One region of the Mesorhizobium sp. ISC11 genome, then DNA from elsewhere that is predicted to be linked to it. Evidence: riboswitches for the same ligand, from Rfam matches in the RefSeq annotation. Region 1 holds a riboswitch; each other region holds the start of a gene.
The links. Region 1 has a riboswitch for cobalamin ahead of RPF88_RS04580 (DUF1636 family protein). Riboswitches for the same ligand answer to the same signal wherever they lie in the genome.
Positions count from the first base shown of each region.

Region 2: linked by a shared signal. The riboswitch ahead of bluB (5,6-dimethylbenzimidazole synthase) and the one ahead of RPF88_RS04580 (DUF1636 family protein) in region 1 are both predicted to bind cobalamin.
Region 3: linked by a shared signal. The riboswitch ahead of RPF88_RS12450 (ABC transporter ATP-binding protein) and the one ahead of RPF88_RS04580 (DUF1636 family protein) in region 1 are both predicted to bind cobalamin.

Region 1 covers NZ_JAVSPW010000001.1:910,029-915,294, reverse strand. Annotated here, with positions in the region: gene RPF88_RS04605 (NADH-quinone oxidoreductase subunit C) at 1-153, opposite strand, end outside; gene RPF88_RS04600 (hypothetical protein) at 150-692, opposite strand; gene RPF88_RS04595 (NuoB/complex I 20 kDa subunit family protein) at 698-1,279, opposite strand; gene RPF88_RS04590 (NADH-quinone oxidoreductase subunit A) at 1,270-1,635, opposite strand; gene RPF88_RS04585 (winged helix-turn-helix domain-containing protein) at 1,967-3,166, shown strand; cobalamin riboswitch at 3,197-3,400, shown strand; gene RPF88_RS04580 (DUF1636 family protein) at 3,440-3,865, shown strand; gene cobW (cobalamin biosynthesis protein CobW) at 3,868-4,905, shown strand; gene cobN (cobaltochelatase subunit CobN) at 4,924-5,266, shown strand, end outside.
Region 2 covers NZ_JAVSPW010000001.1:2,967,462-2,972,727, reverse strand. Annotated here, with positions in the region: gene RPF88_RS14775 (TetR/AcrR family transcriptional regulator) at 1-75, shown strand, start outside; gene RPF88_RS14770 (hypothetical protein) at 360-1,343, shown strand; partial or broken gene bluB (5,6-dimethylbenzimidazole synthase) at 1,466-2,083, opposite strand; cobalamin riboswitch at 2,195-2,374, opposite strand; gene RPF88_RS14760 (histone deacetylase family protein) at 2,496-3,422, shown strand; gene RPF88_RS14755 (exodeoxyribonuclease VII small subunit) at 3,426-3,677, shown strand; gene RPF88_RS14750 (DUF2277 domain-containing protein) at 3,788-4,054, shown strand; gene RPF88_RS14745 (pirin family protein) at 4,094-5,014, shown strand; gene dxs (1-deoxy-D-xylulose-5-phosphate synthase) at 5,157-5,266, shown strand, end outside.
Region 3 covers NZ_JAVSPW010000001.1:2,489,747-2,495,012, reverse strand. Annotated here, with positions in the region: gene RPF88_RS12460 (alanine racemase) at 1-565, shown strand, start outside; gene RPF88_RS12455 (AraC family transcriptional regulator) at 571-1,404, opposite strand; cobalamin riboswitch at 1,640-1,846, shown strand; gene RPF88_RS12450 (ABC transporter ATP-binding protein) at 2,012-2,800, shown strand; gene RPF88_RS12445 (ABC transporter substrate-binding protein) at 2,850-3,797, shown strand; gene RPF88_RS12440 (FecCD family ABC transporter permease) at 3,827-4,813, shown strand; gene RPF88_RS12435 (phosphatidate cytidylyltransferase) at 4,839-5,266, opposite strand, start outside.

The sequences.
Region 1 (5,266 bases):
GCGCGCATCGTCGCGCAGGAAGGTCATCACCTCGACCAGATCGCGCGGCTCGACATGGATGGTGAGTTCGCCATAGGCAAGCACCGCTTCACTGAAGCGGCCAGGCAGCTTCTCGCCGAGATAGGTCGACAGTTCGCTCAGGGATGCGGTCATGACAACCTCGCCAACCAGCCTATAACATTGCGCGAGTACACTGGATCTTTCTCACCGAACCAAGCGCACTCTCTGGCAGTGTCAAGGGCCAAAAAAACCTGACATTCATTGTCGTCGCCTGGCTCCCCAAAAAACAACTTTCCGACAAGCGGCCGGGCTTCAAGATTTGCCGGGTCGCCATTCAGCGCAACGCACTCCACAAACAATTTTTCGCTTGCCGCGCCGTTGGCGGACGAGCCCTCGCAGGAAACCTTGGCCGACATTTCTGCAACCAGATTTTTAGTTCGATCACCGAGCGACCGCAGTCTCACGTCACCATAATAAAAAACAGATCGAGGGTCGCCTGTGAGCTTGGCCTCCCAGTCATTCAATAAGATGTCGATACCGAGACCAGCATCCCCAAATTTTGTATCAGTTAAGAACTCGGAAGAATAAAACCGCTTCCCCGATTCGTATACGTCAAATCGTTGATCCAAGGTTTTGAACGTTAACCCCAGCCAAGGCTCAGGGTTGCCATAAATAATCTGCTCTTTACCCATGACGACTACCGTTCGATCGTGCCGGTGCGGCGGATCTTCTTCTGCAAGAGAAGAATGCCATAGAGCAGCGCTTCGGCGCTCGGCGGGCAGCCGGGCACATAGATGTCGACCGGCACGATGCGGTCGCAGCCGCGCACCACCGAATAGGAATAGTGGTAATAGCCGCCGCCATTGGCGCAGGAGCCCATCGAGATGACGTAGCGCGGCTCCGGCATCTGGTCGTAGACCTTGCGCAGCGCCGGCGCCATCTTGTTGGTCAGCGTGCCGGCGACGATCATGATGTCGGACTGGCGCGGAGACGCACGCGGCGCGACGCCGAACCGCTCCGAATCATAGCGCGGCATCGAGGTGTGGATCATCTCGACCGCGCAGCAGGCGAGGCCGAACGTCATGAACATCAGCGACCCGCTGCGCGCCCAGGTGATGAGCGCCTCGGTCGAAGTGACTAGAAAGCCCTTGTCGGCCAACTCGTTGTTGATCTCGAGGAAGAAGGGATCGTCCTCCCCCACCGGCCTGCCGGTGTTGGGATCGATGATGCCCTTGGGCTTCGGCGCGACGAGGGTGCCTGAACTGTCGTTCAATCCCATTCCAGCGCTCCTTTTTTCCATTCATAGGCAAAGCCGATGGTCAGCACCGCCAAAAAAACCATCATCGACCAGAAACCGAGCATGCCGATCTTCGAAAACGACACCGCCCACGGAAACAGGAAGGCTACTTCCAGGTCGAAGATGATGAACAGGATCGACACCAGGTAGAAACGGATGTCGAACTTCATGCGGGCGTCGTCGAACGAGTTGAAACCGCACTCGTAGGCGGAAAGCTTTTCGGGATCGGGATTGCGGTAGGCCACCAGGAAGGGCGCGGCCAGCAGCGCCAGGCCGACAACCAGCGCCACGCCTATGAACAGGACGATGGGCAGGTATGAGCTCAAGAGTGCGTTCATGCTCGGCTTTCCGTTGGCGCCAATCCACGTTGATTACAGCACCGGACCCTAATGCGGAAGCGTGACAGTTTAACCGCTGAACCGTTTTAAGGGCCTATGCTGCAACGCGGCGAGGGTTAGCGCAGCACTTCCAGCGAAGCAAGTCAAACCTTGTTCAAAACATCGACCTGGACGGCATATCGCGGCAAACTGGTCCGATCCGCTCCTGTTTGATTTCCTTCGCTTTTTACTCCACTTTTCTCTCCTGACATGGATGCCGCCAAAACCCTGCTAGCATGGGTTGGAATCAGCCATTCGACCCTCGGTCAAAACACGTCAAAGTGATACCTGCATGAAGGAAAAGATCTCGCTCCCGATGGCCCGGCGCATCGCCCTTGCCGCCCAGGGGTTCCTCGATCCTCGCCCGACCGGCACGCCCGACCGCCGGCATTTTGCCCGCACGCTCTCCCGCACCGGCCTGTTGCAGATCGATTCCGTCAGCGCGGTGGTGCGCGCTCATTATATGCCGCTCTATTCGCGCCTTGGCCCTTACCCGCTCGCTCTGCTCGACAACGCGGCCGTGACGCGCAAGCGCATGGTTTTCGAATATTGGGCGCACGAGGCCTCCTTCCTGCCGGTCGAGACATACCCGCTGATGCGCTGGCGCATGCAGCGCGCCGAGCGGGGCGAGGAAATGTATCTAGGTCTCGCCAAATGGGGCCGCGAGCACGCCGCCTACATCGAAGAGATCTACCGCGAGGTCGCCGAGCGCGGCCCGATCGCCGCTTCCGCGCTGGAGGGCCAGAAAGGTTCGGGCGGCTGGTGGGGCTGGAGCCATGCCAAACACGCCTTCGAATGGCTGTTCTGGGCCGGCCGCATCACCACGGCGCACCGCCGCGGTTTCGAGCGCTTCTATGACCTGCCCGAGCGCGTGCTGCCGCAGGCGATCCTCGATCTGCCGGTGCCGACGCCTGAGGACGCGCACCGCGAATTGCTGCGCATTTCCGCCCGCGCCCACGGCGTGGCGACTTCAGGCGATTTGCGCGATTATTTCCGCCTGTCGCCGGCCGATATGAAAGGCCGGCTGGAGGAACTGGTTGAAACGGGCGAGTTGCTGCCGGTGCGCGTCGAAGGCTGGGACAAGCCCGCCTATCTTCATAAAGACGCGCGTCTGCCGCGCAAGATCGAGGCCCGCGCCCTGCTGGCGCCGTTCGATCCTGTCGTCTTCGAACGCTCGCGCACAGAGCGGCTGTTCGACTTCCACTACCGCATCGAGATCTACACGCCGGCCGACAAGCGGCAATACGGCTATTATGTCCTGCCGTTCCTGCTCGGCGACAGGATCGTGGCACGCGTCGACCTCAAGGCCGACCGTCCGGCCAGCATACTGCGGGTCCATGCGGCCTATGCCGAGCCCGGTGCGCCGCCTGAAACCGCTGCGGAGCTGTTCGAGGAACTGAAGCAGATGCAGGGCTGGCTCGGGCTCGAACGCATCGAAGTGACGCCTGCCGGGGATTTGGGTCCGGCGCTGGCCGACATAGCCGTGTCGTAAGCTCGCGTTGACACCGCCGCCCGCAAAAGCCTAAATCCGGTTCCAGATGGTCCCTTGCCCGCAACGGCAAGGGCTAAGAGGGAATGCGGTGCGGGGCAAAATCCCAAATCCGCGGCTGTCCCCGCAACTGTAAGCGAAGAGCCAAGGCCGAAAACCACTGGGAATTCCCGGGAAGGCGGCTACCCAAGGCGATGACTCGCGAGCCAGGAGACCTGCCGTCTGCGACTGTAGAATCCGATCGCCCGGCGGGTTTCCGGGCAAGGAGCCCGATCTTTGGACCACGACAGCAGTTTTTCGGCTGGCACAGCGGATATTTCCGGCCATGATGATGCCTTGGCCGGCGTCACCATCATCGTCTGCGGCTCCTGCCGCAATGAGACCGGCTCCGACGCTCATCCCCGCGCCGGCGAGTTGCTGACGGACGACACGCGCCGCGCCGCCGCTGGCGACGATATCCGCATCCGCAGCGTCGAATGCCTTGGCAATTGCAAGCGGCGCCTCAGCGCCGCGATCCTGCGCGACGGCTGCTGGAGCTATGTCTTCGGCGACCTGACCGCGACCAGCGGCGCCGACCTCGTGACAGGCGCAAAGCTCTTCGCCACCTCGAAAGATGGCCTGATCCCGTGGCGTGGCCGCCCCGATAGCCTCAAGCGCGGCCTCGTGGCCCGCATTCCACCCATCGACATGCTGAAGGATTGACCATGACCACTTCCGTATCCCGCGTTCCCTGCACCGTCGTCACCGGCTTCCTCGGCGCCGGCAAGACGACGCTGGTCCGCCATCTCCTGGAAAACGCCGGCGGCAAGCGCATCGCCATCATCGTCAACGAATTCGGCGACATCGGCATCGATGGCGAGATCCTCAAGGGATGCGGTATCGACACCTGCCCCGAGGAAAACATCGTAGAACTGGCCAATGGCTGTATCTGCTGCACTGTCGCCGATGATTTCGTCCCGGCGCTCGACCAAATCCTGTCGCTGACGCCGAAGGTCGACCATATCCTGATCGAAACCTCGGGCCTGGCACTGCCCAAGCCGCTGGTCCAGGCCTTTCAGTGGCCGAGCGTGAAAAGCCGGGTGACCGTCGATGGCGTCATCGCCGTGGTCGACGGACCGGCATTGGCCGAAGGCCGCGTCGCCAACGACATGGAGGCCCTCCAGGCGCAGCGCGCCGGGGACGAGACGCTCGACCACGACGATCCGGTGGAAGAACTGTTCGAGGACCAGATCGCCTGCGCCGACCTGATCATCCTGTCGAAGAGCGACCTGATGGACGCCGCCGGCACCGCCCGCGCCAATGCCATCATTGGCGAACACTCCGCCCGCGCGGTGAAGATTGTGCCGACCTCGCATGGCAAGGTCGATCCCTCGGTGCTGCTCGGGCTCGGTCTCGCCGTCGAGGACGACATCGAAAACCGCAAGTCCCATCATGACGGCGCATTCGACCACGAGCATGACGACTTCGACACGTTCATCGTCGACATTGCCTCGATCGCCAATCCGGACGAGCTGGCAAAGCGTGTCGCCACGGTCGCCGAAGAAGAGAACGTGCTGCGCGTAAAAGGCTTCGTCGAGGTCGGCGGCAAGCCGATGCGGCTCTTGCTGCAGGCCGTCGGGCCGCGCGTCAATCATTACTATGACCGCGCCTGGACCGCGCAGGACGACCGCCGTTCGCGCCTCGTCGTCATCGGCCTGAAGGGGCTGAACCGCCCGGCGATCGAGCGTATACTCGCCGGCTGATTTCGGACACGGATTGCGATGCACATCCTAACCACGACATCCGCCTCGCTCGACGACCTCGCCGAGCCGGTCGATCTGCGGCAGACGCCGGCGGATATCGTGGCCCTGTCCTTCACCGACAGCGACCTCGCCGGACTGGCGGCGGCGTGGAGGACCGATGCCGACCGCCTGCCCTCGATGCGGCTGGCCGCACTGCGCGACCTGCGCCATCCCATGTCCGTCGACCTCTGGGTCGACAGCGTCGCCCGCCATGCCAAGATCATCCTCGTGCGCATCCTCGGCGGCTACGACTGGTGGCGCTACGGCTGCGACCAGCTTGCCTCGACCGCCCGCGAACGCGGCATAAAACTGGCGCTGCTGC
Region 2 (5,266 bases), 2.1 Mb from region 1:
TCCAAGAAGGTGGTGACGGCGTTCAAGCAACTGCTCGAAGGCCTGCTCAAGAAGCCGGATCCGCAGTCGAATTGAAGTTCCCACCGGAGCTTTTCGTGCCGGCAGCTGTTCCCGATAGGAATTTTTTCTTGACACCTGCCCTCAGCTAAGGTACATATTCGTCCATGGTGCTGATTTGCGCCGGTGACCCGCCGCACAGGCGGGTTTTTCGTTTGATGCTCCGTCAGACAATGCGCCGGCGAAAGGCTGCGAAAGAAAACCGTTGCCCAGAATTCGTCGCCCTGTGGTGCCAGGGCCGGCAATTGACAATCGCCGGGTTGAGTTCATCCTCTTCCACCATCTCTGAGGCGGAGGGGCACATGTGGGATTTCGAGATCGGCCGGTCGGTGTCCATCATGATGCGGACCTGGCCGTTCATCGTCTTTCGTATGATCGTCTATTTCGGCATCACGCTGGCCTACATCATGGCGACCGGCACCGGTGCCTCGGTCGGCTATGGCGTCGGCCATATCTCCACCGATCCCGACGGGCCCATGTCCTTTGCCCTGTGGGGCGGCGTGGTCGGGTTTGGCATCGTCTCGATCGCGGTCTACTGGATCCGCGAATACATCCTCTATATCGTCAAGGCCGGCCACATCGCCGTCATGGTTCATCTGATCGACGGCCGCGACATTCCCGGCGGTCAGGACCAGATCGCCTACGCCAGGGATGTCGTCACCCAGCGTTTTGCCGAGGCCAATATCCTTTTCGTCGTCGACCAGCTCGTCAAGGGTGCCATCCGCGCCATCACCGGCCTGCTCGGCGGTATCGCCGCCTTCCTGCCGATACCGGGCCTGAGCGGCCTGGTCTCCTTCATCAACACGGTGATCCGCCTGTCGCTGACCTATGTCGACGAGATCATCCTCGGTTACAACATCCGCATCAATTCAGCCTCACCCTTCGAGACGGCGCGCCAAGGCGTCGTGCTCTATGCCCAGAACGGCAAGGTCATGGTCAAGAACGCCGTCTGGCTGGCGGTCATCATGTGGGGCGTGTCGTTCGTCATCTTTCTGATGATGCTGGCGCCTGCCGGCGCCATTCTGTTCCTGATGCCCGGCCAGCTCGCCGGCTGGGCCTTCGTGCTCGCCATCGTCTTCGCCTGGGCATTCAAGGCGGCCTTCATCGAGCCTTTCGCCATCGCTTGCCTGATGCAGGTCTATTTCAAGACCATCGCGGGCCAGGTGCCGGATCCGGCCTGGGACGCCCGGTTGGCCGAGGCGTCGTCGAAGTTCAGGGAGCTCAAGGACAAGGCGCTCGCCTCCTTCGGCGGTTCGCGCTGGGGTACGGCCGGCGCCACACCCTGATCGGCCGGGCAGGTGGTGTCTGGTGAGGCAGAAACGGTGTTGAGGCGCGCCACGGTGGACTTGAGCTGTGTCTCGCCTTGCCCGGAAAACGTCTCGCTCATGATCAGTTCCGGCAGCGGCAGCCGCCGTCCCCAACCATGCGTTTCAAGGTCCGGTTTGGAAGCGAACTCGGAAACACGGCCGACGCAGAGATAGGCGATTGGCGTTACGTGATCCGGAATGGCCAACAGCCGCTTCAGCGCCTCAGCCTCGATGATGCTCACCCAGCCGACGCCAACGCCCTCGGCACGCGCGGCCAGCCAGAAATTCTGCACCGCGCAGACGGTGCTGTAGAGATCCATCTCCGGATTGTGCCAGCGTCCCAGCGGCGAACCCTTCGAGCGCTGCCGGTCGCAAGTGATGCAGATGTTGAGCGCGCTCTCGCAGATGCCTTCCAGCTTGAGCTTGCGGTACAGCGCCTGTTTTTCCGCCTCGATCGCCGGCAGTTCCTGCTCGCGCGCGGCCAGGAACAGGTCGCGCACCTCCGCTCGTCGTCCGGCATCGCGAATGACAATGAAATTCCATGGCTGCATGAAGCCGACCGATGGCGCGTGATGGGCGGCAAGCAGCAGCCGCGCCAGCACGTCGTCATCGATCGCGGTGGGCAGGAAATGGCTGCGCACGTCGCGCCGCGTGAACATGGCGCGATAGACCGCATCGCGCGCATTCTGGTCGAATCCATCGTCAATGGCAGCGGTCATATGTTCCGGCATCGCTTGTCCCCTTGCGATTGCAGATTCAAAACGGTCAGAGCGTACTTTGTGCGTCCAAATGGACGCACGTCGCTCTGATGCCACCCGCCCGACCATGCGGATGACGATGCCTGCCAGGCCGGTCTTCTGGCTTGGGATCAACCCGCGTCCGGTGCCTTCCCGTCATCGACAGTGGCATTTACCGGCGCGGTCCCCCTCACAGCGTTGGGCACGCCACGGAATTCAACCGTGTTCCCGATTCTCCCGCTTGCGGCGGGCACCAGGCAGTGCCAAGGACTTTACGCCGAAGCGCCGGCGAGGCCAATGCCTGCGGCGACACGAATGGACGCAGGCGCGATTTTCCCCAGTCATCGGCCGCCCGTGCATGGCCTTTGTCGATCCGGGTCACTAGATTAGGACGATGACCACCCGTCTCTACACGCATCCGATCTTCCTCGAGCATCTCACGCCGCCCGGACATCCCGAGCGGCCCGACCGCCTGCGTGCCATCGAGCGCGTGCTCGATGAGGAAGCCTTTGCCGGGCTCGATCGTATCCAGGCGCCGGAAGGCGACGAGGCCACCATCCTCTACGCGCATCCCGCCGATTTCGTCGCCCGCGTGCGCGCCGCCATTCCCGACGAGGGGATTGCCCGCATCGATGCCGACACCACTGCCAGTCCGAAGAGCTGGCAAGCGGCGATCACCGCGATCGGCGCCGCCAACGCCGCCGTCGATGATGTCTTTTCGGGCCGCGCCGACAACGTCTTCGTCGCCGCCCGGCCGCCCGGCCATCATGCCGAAAAGACCACGGCCATGGGCTTCTGCCTGTTCAACACGGCGGCGATCGCGGCGCGTTATGCGCAGAAGAAACACGGTGTCGAGCGCGTTGCCATCGTCGACTGGGACGTGCATCACGGCAATGGCACGCAGGATATTTTCTGGGACGATCCCTCGGTGCTCTATTGCTCGACACACCAGATGCCGCTTTATCCCGGCACCGGAGCGAAGACCGAAACGGGCGCCGGCAACATCGTCAACGCACCGCTGGCGCCGCAGACCGGCAGCGAAGTGTTTCGCGATGCCTTCCTGTCGCGCGTCCTGCCCGCGCTCGACAATTTCGCGCCCGACCTGATCATCATTTCGGCCGGGTTCGACGCGCACCACCGCGATCCGCTGGCCGAGATCAATCTGACCGAGGATGATTTCGATTGGGCGACCGGCCAGCTGATGCAGCGCGCGGCACGCCACAGCGGCAACCGGCTCGTCAGCCTGCTCGAGGGCGGCTACGATCTGCAGGGATTGGCATTTTCGGTCGCCGCCCATGTCGGGCGACTGATGAAAGGATGAACGATGGCTGGTGAGACCAACGAAGACGTCAAGGCGATGAGCTTCGAGCAGGCACTCGATGCGCTGGAGAAGATCGTCGATGATCTGGAGCGTGGCGACGTGCCGCTCGACCAGTCGATCAGGATCTATGAACGTGGCGAGGCGCTGAAGGCGCATTGCGACCGGCTGCTGAAGGCCGCCGAGGACAAGGTCGAGAAGATCAGGCTGTCGCGCGACGGCAAGCCGGTTGGAACGGAGCCGCTCGACGCGGATTGAGGCCGGTCCGAACGATGGCCTCGCCTCACCGGTTTTTGGACATGATCATGATCGAGGATATAACTCGTTGCGATTGAAACAGCTCAAGGACAAGAGGAGATACGGAAGCGATGTGCAGAAACATCAAGACCCTGTTCAATTTTGATCCGCCGGCAACCAATGACGAGGTGCGCGACGCGGCCCTTCAGTTCGTCCGCAAGCTGAGCGGAACGACGCGACCCTCGAAGCAGAACCAGCACGCCTTCGATCATGCCGTCGACGCCATCGCGGCCTCGGCGCGCGAACTGCTCGATTCCCTGGAAACCCATCAGCATCCGCGCAATCGCGAAGAGGTGGCGGCCAAGCTGCGGGCAAAGGCGGCCATCCGCTTTGCCTGATGCGGCCAGGCGGCCTTCGACCACCGACAAGGAGAGTCCATGAGCTTCTTCCCCGGGAAAGACCCTGAGGTGGGCGATGCGTTCGCCAGCGATCAGATCGAATTGATGGTCATTCCGAACGCCAAGGACATCGGTGGTTTTCAGGTGCGCCGTGCCCTGCCAACGGCAAAAAGGCGGTTGGTCGGTCCGTTCATCTTCTTCGACCGCATGGGTCCCGCGATCCTGCGGGCCGGCCAGGCGCTGGACGTCCGTCCGCATCCGCATATCGGACTGTCGACGGTCACCTATCTGTTCGACGGCAAGATCCGGCACCGCGACTCCCTCGGCACCGAAATGGTCATTCAGCCCGGCGACGTGAATTTGATGACCGCCGGCCGCGGCATCGTCCATTCGGAGCGTACGCCGGAGGAACTGCGTGGCGCGCCGATGTCGGTATCCGGCCTGCAGACATGGCTGGCGCTGCCGGACGACAAGGAAGAGGTGGCTCCTGTGTTCGAGAACACAGGAGCGCTCAGGCTTCCCGAGATTGATGCCGAAGGCGTCAACGGGCGCCTCATCATCGGCGATTTCCAAGGATTACGGTCCCCGGTCAGGGCCGATTCGGAGACGCTCTACGCCGACCTGCGCCTGGCGCCCGGCGCCAGCGTGAAAATCCCTGCCGATGCGGAAGAGCGCGCCATTTACACGCTGGAAGGCGAGGTCTCGATTTCGGGCGATGTGTTCCCAGCCGAACGGCTGCTGGTCTTCCGTCCCGGTGACGAGATCGTCGTGTCGTCGCAGACCGGGGCGCATTTCATGCTGTTCGGCGGCGCCTCTCTTGGTTCGAAGCGTTACATCTGGTGGAATTTCGTCTCGTCGTCGAAAGAGCGTATCGAACAGGCGAAAGAGGAATGGAAGACAGGCCGCTTCGACATCGTTCCAGGAGACGAGGAAGAGTTCATTCCGCTGCCGGAAAGCTGATGCCTGTCGCCCAAAGTGGCCCGGTTTTGGGGAAACGACCTGCATAGAAGCAAAAGACCACAGTCTGATCCGCGTCACTGACACGCATTTACTTTCGCCGGCCGGCGGCCTATTTCGCCCATCAACCGAAAGCCTGAGCACCGTGAACGCAACGCCGCATACGCCGCTTCTCGACAAGGCCCGCATCCCGGCCGACCTGCGCATGCTTGCCGAGAGTGAGCTGCCGCAACTGGCGTCCGAGCTTCGCGCCGA
Region 3 (5,266 bases), 1.6 Mb from region 1:
CGGACCGGCAAAGGCATTGGCGGAGGCGTCGGCGCAGGCTGCGGCGTTCGTCGCCTGTCTCGGTGCCGACCAGCGCCGCATCCTCAACATCGGCGGCAGCAAGACCGCGCTGCTTCATCGTGGCGGCGCGGCCAATGAAGTGTCGATGGGCTCGGCCTTCGTGCTGCCCAGCGACTTCGATACGCCAGGCCTCGACGGCTTCCAGCCGGCGGCTTTCATCGCTACGCCGATCCTGAAAGTGGTCGAGCCGATGCTGCCTGGCCCGCCGGCCGTTACCCGCCTGCTGCAGGCGCTCGGCCGGTTTCCGCGCAAGGGCTGCTATCTCTATGGCGGCAAGTGGATGGCCGAGCCGGTCTTCCCCCAAGGCATGAAGACGAACGGCCTGCTCGGCCTGTCCTCCAACCAGCAATTCATGGGCTTGCCCGCCGATGCGACCGCAAGGCCAGGCGACTACGCGTTTCTAAGGCCGACGCAGAGCGAGGCCGTGCTGCAGCAATTCGGGTCGATCGCCGTGTTTTCCGGCGGAAAGGTCATCGATCGCTGGCCGGCGCTGCCGATGGCGTGATCGAGCTACGCCTTCACCGGTACCCAGATCTCCAGCCCGCCATTGCCGCTGTGGGCATCGAACTCCGGTCCATAGCGCTCGAATTCCGGTGCATCCGCGATTTCGTGACCGGAGTCGGGCAGCCAACTGTTCCAGATCGTGTTGATCGTCCGGCGGATGGATGAGATGTGCTCGCGGTGCGAGAACACCGCATATTTCTGCGCCGGCACCCGCACCCGATAGAAGTCCTTCGGCAGATCCGCAAAGCCGGACACTTCGACGCCGACGACATAGTCGAAATTGCCCGCGTCGTCGCCGTTAAGGCACACGCCGTAGAAAACGCCTGAGATCTCGCCGGGGATGTTGCCGATATAGGGTGCAAAACGCTGCCACTGCATCGGAATCCCGGCGCTGGTTTCACAGCTGTAGCGTTCGCCGAGGCCGGCGATCAGGAACGGCCGGCTGGTCTCGAAGCGCGGTGGTTCGAGATTGGTGAGGAAGGACTGGTCCATCAGGATCGGCTCCACGAGGTCGAGGTTGTTGGTCGAGCCTTGCGCGCGCACCAGTTCCGGCGTGGTGCCGAACTGATCGCGGAAGGCACGGGTGAACGCCTCATGCGAGTTGTAGCCGGCGTCGAGCGCGACGGCGAGGATGTCGGGCGCTCCGCCGGCCAGCTTGCGCGCCGCCTCGGTCAGCCGGCGTGAGCGCATGTAACCCATCACCGAGCGGCCGGTTGCGGCGCCGAAGGCGCGCGTCACATGAAAACGCGACACGCCGCTGCTTTGCGCGACATCGTCAAGCGAGATCGCCTCCGGCAGATGGCTCTCGACGAACCACAGCGCTTTCTCGGTCGGGTTCATGGGGCTCCTTTTCGCATTGGCCGGATCATCTTGGCGTTTCCTGGCGCGGCCAGTTTGATCGAAATTGCGCATTCCGTGCAATCTGCGCCGATCCCATGGGCTTTCGCTTGACAGCGGGCCGCGTCATCTCCTAAGAATGTTATGTTATTACATAAAGCGAGCGTGCAATGCCTGTTTCCCTTAGCTGGCCCACCACTTCGTCCGAGAAATCCATTGCGAAGCGTTTGGTGGAAATCTACGCTGAAGTGGTGATGGTCCCCGAGCCGAAAGGCGAGGGGTGAAAAGGGAACACGGTGAGGCCTGTTCAGGTCGAGGCCGTGGCTGCCCCCGCAACTGTAAGCGGCGAGCAAAATCCGTGAATGCCACTGGCCGGCAAGGCTGGGAAGGCAGGATGGCGCAACGACCCGCGAGCCAGGAGACCTGCCATCACTGAGTTGACCGGACGGGGTGTGCCGGGAGGAAACGCGAGTCCCGGTCTTGTCGGCCGGTTCGCCAGCTTCCTTCCGTCGCCAGTTTTGGAAAGTGACGGAAAGTTGGACGGCTCCATCGATCATCGCATCACCATGCGCACGCTTTGCCGTCCCCGCAATCCGGCGGGCAGCAGCCGATGAGCGCAGTGCTTCTCGAAGCCCATGACCTCTGTGCCATGGCGAATGGGCGGAATCTGGTCCAGGCGGTCAGCTTCTCGGTGGCCGCTGGCGATCGCCTTGCCATCATCGGTCCCAACGGCGCCGGCAAGACGACGCTGCTGCGCATGCTGTCGGGCATGCTGCGGCCAAGTTCCGGCGAGGTGAAGCTTGGCGGACGCGGGCTGGACAGGATTTCGGCCGCCGAGCGGGCGTTGCATATCGCCGTTGTCGGCCAGACCGACCAGCCCGATCCGCGGCTGGCGGTGATCGATTATGTCGAGCTTGGCCGGGTCCCGCACGCCGGGCTGCGGCGCAGGCGCGAGGAACGCGATATCGCCGTCGAGGCGCTGCGCCGGACCGGCCTGCTGCCGCTGCTTGGCCGCACCGTCGGCTCGCTGTCGGGCGGCGAGCGCCAGCGCGCCCAACTGGCGCGCGCCATCGCCCAGCAGCCCAAAATCCTGTTCCTCGACGAACCGACCAACCATCTGGACCCGCGCGCCCGCGGCGAACTGCTCGATCTCGTGGCAGGCTTCGAGATGACGGTGATCGCGGTGCTGCACGATCTGGCGCTGGTAGCACCCTTCGCCACCAGGGTTGCGGTGATGAATCATGCCCGCCTGCAAGCGCTCGCCGCACCGCGCGAAGCGCTGGCCCAACAGCTGATCCGCGAGATTTTCGGCATCGATGTGCTGCGCCTGCGCCATCCGACCGAGGATCGAGAGTTGACGGTGTTCGAGGTTCCGAACCGTGCCGCGCCGCCGTCGTGATTGAAGCCGTTCCATAGTCGACCCGATCCCACCCACAAGGAGCATACCCGTGAAACGCCTCGCTTTTTCGCTTGCCGTCTCGCTGCTGACCTCGACCGCCTTCGCCTTCCCGGTAACCGTCGACAGCTGCGGCAAGCCGCTGACCTTCGACGCGCCGCCGAAGCGCGCTGTCATCCATGATCTGAACATGGCCGAGATGGCTTTCGCGCTGAAATTGCAGCCGTCAATCGTCGGCCTGACGGGCATCACCGGATGGTACAAGGTCGGTTCCGAATTCAAGGCAGAGCAGGGTTCGATCCCGGAGCTGGCGCCGAAATATCCGACGCTCGAAAACCTCGTGGCCGTGGAGCCGGATTTCTTCTTCGCCGGCTGGTACTACGGCATGAAGCCGGGTGGCGAGGTGACGCCCGACACGCTTGCCCCGCACGGCATCAAGACGCTGGTGCTGACGGAAAGCTGCGTCCATCTCGACAAGAGCCGCCCCGCCGCCTCGATGGACCTGCTCTATGGCGACGTCGAAAAGCTGGGCAAGATCTTCGGCAAGGAGACAGAGGCGGAAAAGCTTGTCTCTGGCTGGAAGGCGCAGCTCGCCGACATCACCGCCAAGGTCGGCAGCGCCAAGGGCACGCGGGTGTTCCTCTACGATTCCGGCGAGGACAAGCCGTTCACCGCAGGCAAGTTCGCCATCCCCAGCGCCATGATCACTGCCGCCGGCGGCGACAACATCATGGCTGACATGGACACCAGCTGGGGCAACACGGATTGGGAAACGGTGGCGTCGCGCAATCCGCAATTCCTCATCCTGCTCGATTACCAGGACGGTGGCGGCTACAAGAAGCTGCTCGACTTCCTGAAGGCGCATCCGGCCATGAAGGAGACCGACGCGGTCAAGAACGAGCGCTTCGTTGCCCTCCGCTACGCCGAGCTGACGCCTGGACCCGCCAACATCGAAGCGATCGACAAGATCGCCAAGGCCATGCACCCGGAAGCATTTTGAGCTTGCGCCATCCGGCATTTGCGTTGGCCATGCTGGCGGGAGCGGCGGCGATCGCCGCTCTCGCTCTGCTGTCGATCGCCTATGGCTCGACGCTGATCCCGCTGGCCGACGTTGTAGCAGCGCTTGGCCGCGCAATCGGCTTAGGCGGGCACGACGTGTCCGGGCCGGTCGGCAAGATCGTCGTCGATCTGCGGCTGCCGCGCACGATCCTGGCCATCTGCGTCGGCGCGGGCCTCGGCGTCGTCGGCGCGCTGCTGCAGACAGTGACCCGCAACGATCTCGCCGATCCGTTCCTGTTCGGCCTGTCGTCGGGCGCCGCCGCCGGTGCTGTTTCCGTCATCACCGTCTTCGGCGACAGCTTTGGCATCTGGACGTTGCCGGTCGCGGCCTTCACCGGCGGCATATTGGCCGCCGGCGTCGTCCTGCTGCTGGTCGCGCGGGTGAGGGGCCAAGGGCCGGAGCGGCTGATCCTCGCCGGCCTTGCCGTGTCCTTCATGTTCACCGCCTTGACCAACTACCTGGTCTTTGCCGGCGACCAGCGCGCCGCCCACTCCGTGTTGTTCTGGACGATGGGCGGCCTTGGCCTGGCGCGCTGGGACAATATCTGGTTGGGCGCGCTGGGTGCGGGCACCATTCTGGCTTACGCGCTGTGGAACCACCGCCGGCTCGATGCCTTCTTGGCCGGCGAAAACGCCGCCGAAAGCCTTGGCGTGCCAGTGGCGCGCATGCGCCGAATAACGTTTCTCGTCGCCGCCTTCTCGACGGCGATCCTGGTCTCTGTCGCCGGGGTCATCGGCTTCGTCGGGCTGATGATCCCGCATCTGTCGCGGCCGCTGGCAGGCCCCTTGCATCTGCGCCTGGTTGCCAGCTGCGCCGTCTTCGGCGCGGTGCTTTTGCTGGCCAGCGATCTTCTGGCCCGAACGCTGCTGCCGCCGCAGGAACTGCCGATCGGCATCATCACCAGCTCGGTCGGTGCGTTCTTCGTCGTCACCATGCTGATCCGCAACCGGCTTTGAGCGCGTTTGGCAACCGGTCGCCGGATCACACGGTCCAGAAATAGCGCACGATGTGGAAGAACACCGGGGCGGCGAAGACCAGGCTGTCGGTGCGGTCCATCATGCCGCCATGGCCTTCGATCAGATGGCCCCAGTCCTTGACGCCCTGGTCGCGCTTGATGGCCGAGGCGACCAGCCCGCCTAGGAATCCCATCGAGCAGGCGACGAAGGCCACGCCTGCCGCCTGCAGCGGCGAGAAGGGCGTCACGAACGACAACAGCGCGCCGAGCAGGCTCGCCGACACCAATCCGCCGATCAGCCCTTCCCAGGTTTTCGACGGCGAGACGTTCGGCGAAAACCGGTGTTTACCAAACAGCTTGCCGAAGATGTACTGCAGCACGTCGCTGCCTTGCACGACGATGATCAGGAAGGCGATCAGCAGCAAGGTGCGGCCTTCGAAGCCTGGCACGTCGA